Regions from separate parts of the Ruegeria sp. BA2 genome, predicted to be linked through region 2. Evidence: riboswitches for the same ligand, from Rfam matches in the RefSeq annotation. Region 2 holds a riboswitch; each other region holds the start of a gene.
The links. A riboswitch is a leader RNA that binds a small molecule or an ion and turns the genes downstream of it on or off. The one in region 2 is predicted to bind cobalamin.
Positions count from the first base shown of each region.

Region 1: linked by a shared signal. The riboswitch ahead of ACR0NN_RS05460 (DUF1636 family protein) and the one ahead of ACR0NN_RS15585 (hypothetical protein) in region 2 are both predicted to bind cobalamin.
Region 3: linked by a shared signal. The riboswitch ahead of ACR0NN_RS04390 (DUF1636 domain-containing protein) and the one ahead of ACR0NN_RS15585 (hypothetical protein) in region 2 are both predicted to bind cobalamin.
Region 4: linked by a shared signal. The riboswitch ahead of ACR0NN_RS10040 (energy-coupling factor ABC transporter permease) and the one ahead of ACR0NN_RS15585 (hypothetical protein) in region 2 are both predicted to bind cobalamin.

Region 1 covers NZ_JBQFVE010000002.1:174,615-176,811, reverse strand. Annotated here, with positions in the region: gene ACR0NN_RS05465 (ABC transporter ATP-binding protein) at 1-782, opposite strand, end outside; gene ACR0NN_RS05460 (DUF1636 family protein) at 779-1,117, opposite strand; cobalamin riboswitch at 1,225-1,432, opposite strand; partial or broken gene ACR0NN_RS05455 (IS3 family transposase) at 1,647-1,795, opposite strand; partial or broken gene ACR0NN_RS05450 (IS3 family transposase) at 1,860-2,197, shown strand, end outside.
Region 2 covers NZ_JBQFVE010000007.1:52,563-54,759, forward strand. Annotated here, with positions in the region: gene ACR0NN_RS15580 (serine aminopeptidase domain-containing protein) at 1-781, opposite strand, end outside; cobalamin riboswitch at 903-1,122, shown strand; gene ACR0NN_RS15585 (hypothetical protein) at 1,111-1,614, shown strand; gene ACR0NN_RS15590 (phosphatase domain-containing protein) at 1,618-2,121, opposite strand.
Region 3 covers NZ_JBQFVE010000001.1:879,229-881,425, forward strand. Annotated here, with positions in the region: gene ACR0NN_RS04385 (NAD(P)-dependent oxidoreductase) at 1-614, opposite strand, end outside; cobalamin riboswitch at 750-952, shown strand; gene ACR0NN_RS04390 (DUF1636 domain-containing protein) at 1,038-1,418, shown strand; gene cobW (cobalamin biosynthesis protein CobW) at 1,415-2,197, shown strand, end outside.
Region 4 covers NZ_JBQFVE010000004.1:14,147-16,343, reverse strand. Annotated here, with positions in the region: gene sseA (3-mercaptopyruvate sulfurtransferase) at 1-752, opposite strand, end outside; cobalamin riboswitch at 894-1,105, shown strand; gene ACR0NN_RS10040 (energy-coupling factor ABC transporter permease) at 1,160-1,837, shown strand; gene ACR0NN_RS10035 (CBU_0592 family membrane protein) at 1,853-2,122, opposite strand; gene ACR0NN_RS10030 (XRE family transcriptional regulator) at 2,125-2,197, opposite strand, start outside.

The DNA.
Region 1 (2,197 bases), on a different contig from region 2:
GTGGATACAGTTGTTTTTCGGATATCAAGGGCCGGGATAATGCGGCCTTCGTGATGAAAGCAGAGGAAATCGACGCCAAAGGTTTCGCGCACCCGTTCGGGCGTTAGCACCTCTTCCACCGAACCGAATCCAATCATGCGGGTCGATTTCATCAGCGCCACATGGGTGGCAAATTCGGGGATCATGACCAAATCATGCACAATCATTACCACGGTGATCCCAAGTTCAGCGACCAAGGACAGCATCCGCCCTTTGGCATCGGGGTCTAGATGGTTGGTCGGTTCGTCAAGAAACAGCAAGGATGGATTCTGCGCCAGAGCGCGCGCGATGTGCGCCCGTTGACGCTCTCCACCCGATAGTTGAGCCATTCGCTTACCCGACAAGCTGGCAAGACCGGTCAGGTCAAGAATCCGATCCAATTCTTTGGCATGTGCTTCGGCTGAGCGATCAGCACGAATGGGTATTTGCCCTAACGCAACGTAGTCCCGCAATCCCAAACGCCCGTCAGGCAATTCCTGCTGGCCCACCACCGCGATCATGCGCGCACGCTCTTTGGCCGAAAGCTGTTTCAGACTCCGCCCCTTGATGCGAACATCGCCAAGGGCCAGCGGTTCGGCACCGCAAAGCAAATTCAGAAGGGTCGTCTTACCTGCGCCATTCGGTCCGGCGATGGCCAGGATCGATCCTTCGAACAATTCGAAGGAAACACCCTGCAGCAAGATATCCCCGTTGAGTGCATAATATTCGAGGTTCTCGGCAACCAGAAAGCTTTGCTCTGTCATGGCGCAATCCTCGGCATGCGCGAAAGGGTCTTTTTAAACAATGCCCTCGGACGTTCCGTGGCATTTGTCCATCCATCCGCGCATAGCTGGTACTGTTCTGCAAACTCTACAACCGCGTCCAGATCGTTGCCTGTTGCTATGTCGCCAAACAGGTATTGAGCCTTGCCAAGTGCCTGAAATCCGATTGTCGCAGGTCGGTCACACCCAGCCATACAATCGACAGTGCGAATTGCAAAGCCATCCGGTAGCCTGTCCGACAGCGTGTTAATCACGTGATCCGTGAAATTGGGGTCCCGGCAGCTCGCGCATATAAGAACGAAGTGATCAGCAACCATTCGCACCCTCCACTTCACCTGATTCCAGACGCATGCGGAAGCTGCCAACGATGTAAACACGCATCTGACGTGCCATAAAGCCTCCTTCCAGGACACCCCGCCCTGGGTTGGTTGAACATTTGATGGCAGGTCTCCTGACTTGCGGGTCCTAGCTCAGCCAACCTTCCCGACCCATTGGATCAGTGGCTGTTTGGCCTAGCTCGCCGCTTACAGTTGCGGGGGCAGTTACGGAATTGGCACCTATCGGTAAACCTCACCGTATTCCCTTTTCATCCCTTGGACGCACCATCGGGAACCATCTCTCGATTGACTGCCCGAGATCGTGAGTTACGTCAATGATAAAGTCGAATGCTTCGCTCCCTGGAGAGTTTCGGCGAGGTTACACGACTTCCTGAGGAACGATGAGCAGCCTCGTATAACTTGTTAAAATTGAGTGTTAATGCCTTATTGGTTTTTGCTCCATCGGGATGATGGTTTCAGGCGCTGGTGTCGATAATCCAATCTCAGGCGACTTGGACAACGCTTTCCACCCCTTGTCTAAACGAATGAAACGAAGTGACCACCTAAGTATGAACGGATCCGCCACGGCACCAATAACGTTGATCCAGCTCAGCTTGCGCTCCACTCTAATTGCGAGGCACTCCCGGCTGAACTCATCAAGATGTTCAGCGTGCGAAATTGTACATGTCGCTGAATTGTTTCGCTCCTTTGACTTTGTATTTTGCCACAAAGGAGAGACATCATGGCACAAATGCCGACCCCGGAATTTCGCTCAGAGGCAGTGCTGGTAGCGTTGACCAGCGGCCTGCCGCGTTAGCAGGTGGCAGCAGATTTTGGCGTCGGCTTCTCGACGCTAAGCCGTTGGATACAATAGGATCGGCGCAATCCTGAGAAGCCAACCGCCCAGTCTGATCTCGAGCGCGAGGTCGCCGAGCTGCGGAAATAGAACCACATGCTCCGGGAGGAGAGGGAGGTGTTGAAGAGGCCACCCAATTCTTTGTGGAGCGAAGCCAATAAGGTTCGCATTCATCACAAAGAACGCAAAGATGTTGCCTATCGAGCGGCTGTGCCAGATTTTGG
Region 2 (2,197 bases):
ATTCACTTGGTGAGAGCAGATGCCGCTGCGCATCAGTCCCGTACAGGTCAGCAAGCCGCCAGACCGCTTTGGGCGGCACGACCTGATCATCCTCAAAGGCAAACAGATCAACCTGCTTTCCGTGTTCTGCCCAACGGTTTGCGGGCAGAGACGTTCCGATTTCTGGCACATAGCTCTGAGGCGCGGTGCACCACTTGCGCCATTGCCAGTAAACCTGTGCCGGCAGGTTCGGGCCAAAACCCACAGCCTTTCCCGGAAGATACCCAAGTGCCTTGACCGCCAAGGGTGCGTGCCCGTACCAGAACAGCGCCGCCAACGCGCTATATGGCCAGGGATGATCCTTGAACGTCACCAGACCAGAACATACACAGATCATCCTGTCGACCTGTTCGATATCGGATTGGAGCGGGCCAAACATTCCGCCCAATGAATGACCGATGCTCCAAAGCTTTGCCCGAGGAAACCTGCGCCGCATCTCAGCCCGGGCAGCGGGAATGTCTATCAACGCCCAATCGGCCATGGTAACATCCGATCGCTTCTGCGATCCCGATAGCGAGTTTCCGAAATCCCGATAATCATACGTCAGGCACGCCATGGCGCGCTCTTCCGCAAGCCATCGGGCGAAGTGTTGATAATACTCTCTGGGCACTCCGGTCGCGCTGTTGATGACAACAGCCGTTTCAGGCTCGGCCATCGGGCAGTAAAGCCGAGCCGATAGCATTGCCGGACCGGACTCAAACTCGATATCTTCGGTCGCAATTGCCCGCTGAGTGTCCAACATGATGCCCTCTGAAATCATCTGAACTGATCAGTTCAGCATGAGCCGCACTAGTCAAGGTTGACGTAGCTGGACCGTGCGTCATGTGCCGGATGCAATCTTCTTGACTCGGGCCTAGCACAGCCGCTAGCGATGACGTGATGGTTCTCGCGCCTATTTGGGCCGGGATGAAAAGGGAACACGGTGCGGTTCTGACCGGAATAACCGGAATGAACCAAGGCCGAGACTGCCCCCGCAACTGTAAGCGGTGAGCGATGTCGAAATGCCACTGGCCATGAAGGCTGGGAAGGTCGGCAAAGCAATGACCCGCAAGTCAGGAGACCTGCCATCAAATGAAACTGAAACTCGGGCGGGGTGTCCGGGCAGGGCCAGACTGCATAATTGCCGTCCCTCCTGACCGTCGCCCCGACCAGCGCGGAGGGCGCATAATGATCTGGAAGACCAACACGCACGAATTCTCGGCAACAATTTGCCAACGGACCGGTAAAAACTGCCCTGCCCTGGCACAAATGGCGCGGGCACTGGCGGCTTCAATGGCAAAAGTCGGTCCAACAACAACGGCAGGATTCGAAATCGAAGGAAGCTGTGATCTGGCACATTGCGCGGGCGGGTGCACGGCGCGTTTTCGCGCTTGTCCAGACGAAATTCGGGTATTCTGCGACGCGGATGCAGACACCTCAATCAAATGTCTTGATGACTATGCTGATTTGCTTTTTGGCAGTGACATCGGCTCTGTTCCTGCCAGCCTCATGTCGCACCCACCATGCGCAATGCTTGAGGCGATTGCCCTCACGAACGGGACCCGCGCGCCAGAGGAATTCCGCCCATCGGCCTGAGCGCTAATCGCCCGCCAATACGCTGGCTGGCGCAGTCGCCCAGCGCATCTGCGCGTCCGTTTCAACGGCACATGGACGCAACGCACGAAGCCTTTTCAGTGCTGTATCAGGGTGCTCTCCACACTCGACCATTATGCGCAGTACAGCCATACCCGACCGGCCGCATCCGCCCTTGCAATGAACCAATACACGCCCGCCGCCAGACAGTGCGTGGCGGGCCGATTTACTGGCCTGTTCCCATCGTTCACTTACGTCCTGAGTGGGAATACCGTAATCCTCGACCGGCAAGTGAACCCAGCGACAAGCGCGATCACGAACATCCGAGCCAAAATCCCGAGCGCCATCAAGGATCATCTCGACCTCAGTCGCCATTGACAGGATCAGACCCGGTTTCCATCCGGCCACAGCATCCAAATCGCCGATATAATCTCCGCCCCGTCCGGGCATTGAGGTTAGCGCAAGTGATCCGCCACCAACCTGGAGTGCATGGATAACCAATTCAGACATTCTACGCTCCCCCCGAAACGTGGATCAGAAAATCTTTTTTGCTGGTCTTAGACCGCACGATATTAACCGGGTCCGC
Region 3 (2,197 bases), on a different contig from region 2:
ATCGCCTCGTATGTGGTTCCAAGGTCCATTCCGGCGGCCTTGGCGGTCACCAAAGCCTCGGCGCAGGTGATCAGGTTGGCGGTGGCGAGGAAGTTTGTCATCACTTTCAGAACCGAGGCCGAGCCCAGCTCACCAGTATGCAGAATGCGCCGCCCCATAGTAGTCAGGAATGGCAGGATGCGCTCGAACGTCTCGCGATCGCAGCCAGCGAAGATCGAGATGTTACCTGTCGCGGCACGGTGGCACCCGCCTGAAACCGGGCAATCCACCGCTGCGCCGCCTCGTTCAATGACCATTGCGCCAAGGCGTTTAACTTCGGCTTCGTCGGTGGTGGACATCTCCATCCAGATTTTGCCGGGGACGACTTCTGGCAACATCTCCTGCATCACCGCGTCCGAAGCGGCAGGCGAAGGCAAGCAGGTGATGACCGCATCGCAATCACGCATCAGCTGCGCCGGACTTTCGGCAGCTTTGGCCCCTTTGGCGACAAATGCAGACACCAGCTCTGGATTCAGATCATGCACGGTCAGATCGATTCCATTGCGCAGCAGTGAACCCGAGAGCTTGCCTCCAACATTCCCTAGCCCGATAAACCCAACTTTCATGCGCTGCATCCTCCTGTACGCGTCTTGCAACCATGCCACCACGACACTGCAAACAGATCATGCCGCCCAGCGACCCAGACAGGTCGCTTTTTACCTGCGATATCACGGAATATCGCGACTCGCTTGACAAGCAGTACATCAGTGCCGCATGTCCCATCCGTTGGTGTCTGCGCAAGCAGATGAAAAGGGAATGCGTCAGCGGAATCACCGTCAAACGCAGCCGCCCCCGCGACCGTGACCGGAGAGGGTGCCCAAGCCACTGGCAAATGCCGGGAAGGCGGGACATCCGACAGAGGCCTCCTCTGACATCCGCAAGCCGGGAGACCTGCCAACGCCCGAAGTTGAAACCGGACGGGGTGTTCCGGTGTGCGGCTTTAATCGGCCCGCATGAAACCCCGTCCCCCACGAAGAGGATTTGGGGGGATGAGAGACATGACCGAGACCACACCGGTCGAACTGCTGGTTTGCACCACCTGCCGTCGCGGGCTACCTGTCGAAGACGATGAACAGCGCCCTGGTACATTGCTGCACAAAGCACTTGAACAGGCGGATCTGCCCGAAGGCATCACGTTGAAAGCCGTGGAGTGCCTGTCGAATTGCGATGAAGGCTGCTCGATCGTTTTGCGGGGGGGGCCGGATCGCTGGACCTTTGTGTATGAGCATCTGAACGAAACCGACCATGTCGACGCGATCGTCGAAGGCGCCACCAAGTATCTCGCGACCGAGGATGGCCTCGTCAAATGGCGTGAGCGTCCCGAACATTTCCGCAAAAATTGTGCTGCCCGCATACCCCCGATTGGAGCCCTGAAATGAGTAACCTCGAAAAACTCCCCGTCACCGTAATCACCGGCTTTTTGGGCTCGGGTAAAACCACACTGGTGCGCCATCTGATGCAAAACCCGCAGGGCAAGCGCTTGGCTGTTGTGGTCAACGAGTTTGGCGATGTTGGCGTTGACGGCGACATCCTGAAATCCTGCGCCATCCCGGATTGCCCGGCCGAGAACATAATGGAGCTTGCGAACGGCTGCATTTGCTGCACCGTGGCCGATGACTTTATCCCGACCATCGAAGCTCTGATGGCGCTGGAGCCACGCCCCGAGCATATCCTGATCGAAACTTCCGGCCTCGCCCTGCCCAAGCCGCTGCTGAAAGCATTTGACTGGCCTGACATCCGCTCGAAAATCACCGTCGATGGCGTAATTGCTCTGGCAGACGCAGAAGCCGTAGCCGCAGGTCGCTTTGCCCCGAATGTCGAGGCGGTGGACGCCCAGCGCATGGCCGATGACTCGATTGACCATGAAACACCCCTATCCGAGGTGTTCGAGGATCAGATTTCCTGCGCCGATATCATCCTGCTAACCAAGCCGGATCTGGCTGGGCCCGAAGGTGTGGCCAAAGCCAAGGAAATCATCGCCGCCGAAGCGCCCCGCCCCCTGCCTGTTGTCGAGGTCGCCGAGGGTGTCGTCGACGTGCGTGTGGTATTAGGCCTGGAAGCGGCGGCCGAAGATGACATGGAGGCGCGTCCCAGCCATCATGATGGCCACCATGATCACGAGCATGATGATTTCGAAAGCATCATCGTCGAACTGCCG
Region 4 (2,197 bases), on a different contig from region 2:
AGGCTGAGGATCGCAGCGGTCACGCCAGACCCACAAGATGTGATTGCAGGCTTCGACAGATCGACGCCGGCGTTTTCAAATATCGCGCGGCATTCCTCGGGCGATTTCATGGTGCCATTCTTGTTCATCAGCAGACCAAATGGCACGTTGCGCGAACCGGGAATATGGCCCGAGCGTAAACCCTCGCGCGGTTCAGCCTCGGTCCCGGCAAAGCGCGCGGCCGAGCGCGCATCAATGATCTCGTGATCCGCCAATTTCGCAGCAGACGAGACCTGCGTGACGTTCCGAACAAGACGATTCTGTACACGCACGGTCATGTGGCGGTCGCGGATCACCGGGGGCAAGTCCTCGATCTCATGACCTTCGGCTTGCCATTTTGGCAGACCGCCGTCCAGCACGGCAATATTTTCCTGTCCCATAAGCCGGAATAGCCACCACACCCGCGCGGCCGACATCAGACCGGCACCATCGTAAACAACAACCTGATGGCCATCTCCGACGCCCATTGCGCGCAGACGAGACATGAATTTCTCGACCGGAGGTGCCATGTGCGGCAGCTCTGACCGGTGGTCAGAAATCTCGTCGATGTCAAAGAACCGCGCACCTGGGATATGGCCTGCGTCATACTCGGCCTTGGCATCGCGCTTTTGCTGCGGCAGGTACCACGACCCATCCAGTATCCGAAGATCGGGATCCTTGAGATGTGCGACCAACCATTCGGTGGAAACGAGGGTTTTAGGATCGTCCTGCATCAATACCTCCCCTAAGCGAGCTTGGTTTGTCCCTATAGGGGCTTGGCGCTACGTTCAAGTCACGCCGCAGGTCAGAGTGCTGGCAGGCAACGATTTTTTGCGATCAAACGCACGGCGTGCTTGACACCGAGCATTCTGCGGTAGAAATCTGCGCGGTATGGTTCCCAAAGGGTTGTTCCCGGCGGGATGAAAAGGGAATCCGGTGCGACATTCACTGCCAATTCCGGAACTGCCCCCGCAACTGTAAGCGGAGTATCGCCCCATCAAGGCCACTGACCGACAGGATCGGTTGGGAAGGCCGGGATCGATCCTAATCCGCGAGTCAGGAGACCTGCCATGCACAAACCGGGCCTTGCCCAATTTCAACACGTTTCTGCCGTCGGGTGTGACGGTAAGGAGAACAAACTATGCATATCGAACCGGGCGTCGTACACGGCGCCAAACTTGTCCTGAGCTACGCAACCGCAGCTGGCGCAGGGGTCTATAGTCTAAAGCTGGCATGGGAGAGCGTTAAGAACAGCGGTATCGCAAGCCTAGCCGCGCGGTCCGCCCTGACAACCGGCCTTGTGTTTGCTTTCTTCGAAGTTCTGCCTCATTTCCCTGTTGGAGTGTCAGAAGTTCACTTTATTCTGGGCTCGACGCTGTTTCTTTTGTTCGGGGCCGCTCCGGCCGCGATCGGGCTGATCCTGGGCCTGTTTGTTCAAGGTTTCTTCCTTGCACCATTCGATCTGCCTCAGTTCGGAATGAACATGACGACATTGCTGGTGCCGTTGTTTGCCTTGCAGGCATTGGCAAGCCGCATCATTGCGCCGAATACAGCTTATGTTGACCTCAAATATTCACAGGCTCTGGCGCTTTCGACCGCCTATCAGGGTGGCGTTGTCCTTTGGGTGGCATTCTGGGCGTTCTACGGTCAAGGATTCGGTGCTGAAAACATGACCGCCGTTGTCAGCTTTGGCGGCGCATACATGCTGGTTGTCTTGATCGAACCTCTGGCTGATCTCGCCGTGCTTGCGGCAGCCAAGTCCATGAAAGGTTTGGACAAGCTCGGCCTGTTTACCCCGCGCCTTCACAGCGCGGCTTAAACATCCTGCGCCGCGTTATCCTGTGCGGCGCAACCTGAAATGCTGAATGATGCCAATCACACTGATGATGATCCAAAACCCTTCGATCAGCATGGATGCCAGATTGAAGTTATGCATCAGCGAAAACACGATCAGAACCGATCCGATCAGGTTCACCACAGGAAAAGCCAGATCTTCCGAGTTCGTTAGACGCATCTGGGTCGCAAAATAGGCTGCAACGACCATTAAGGCTCCAAACGAGCCAATTGCATCAGCTATGGTCAATGAGTTCAGAAATGTTGTCATGATTAACCCGCCGCCTGTTGCCCATAGTGGTGCATGTTCAGAAACACAGCCCCCTCGGGGCCCGCGCGGTAGCCA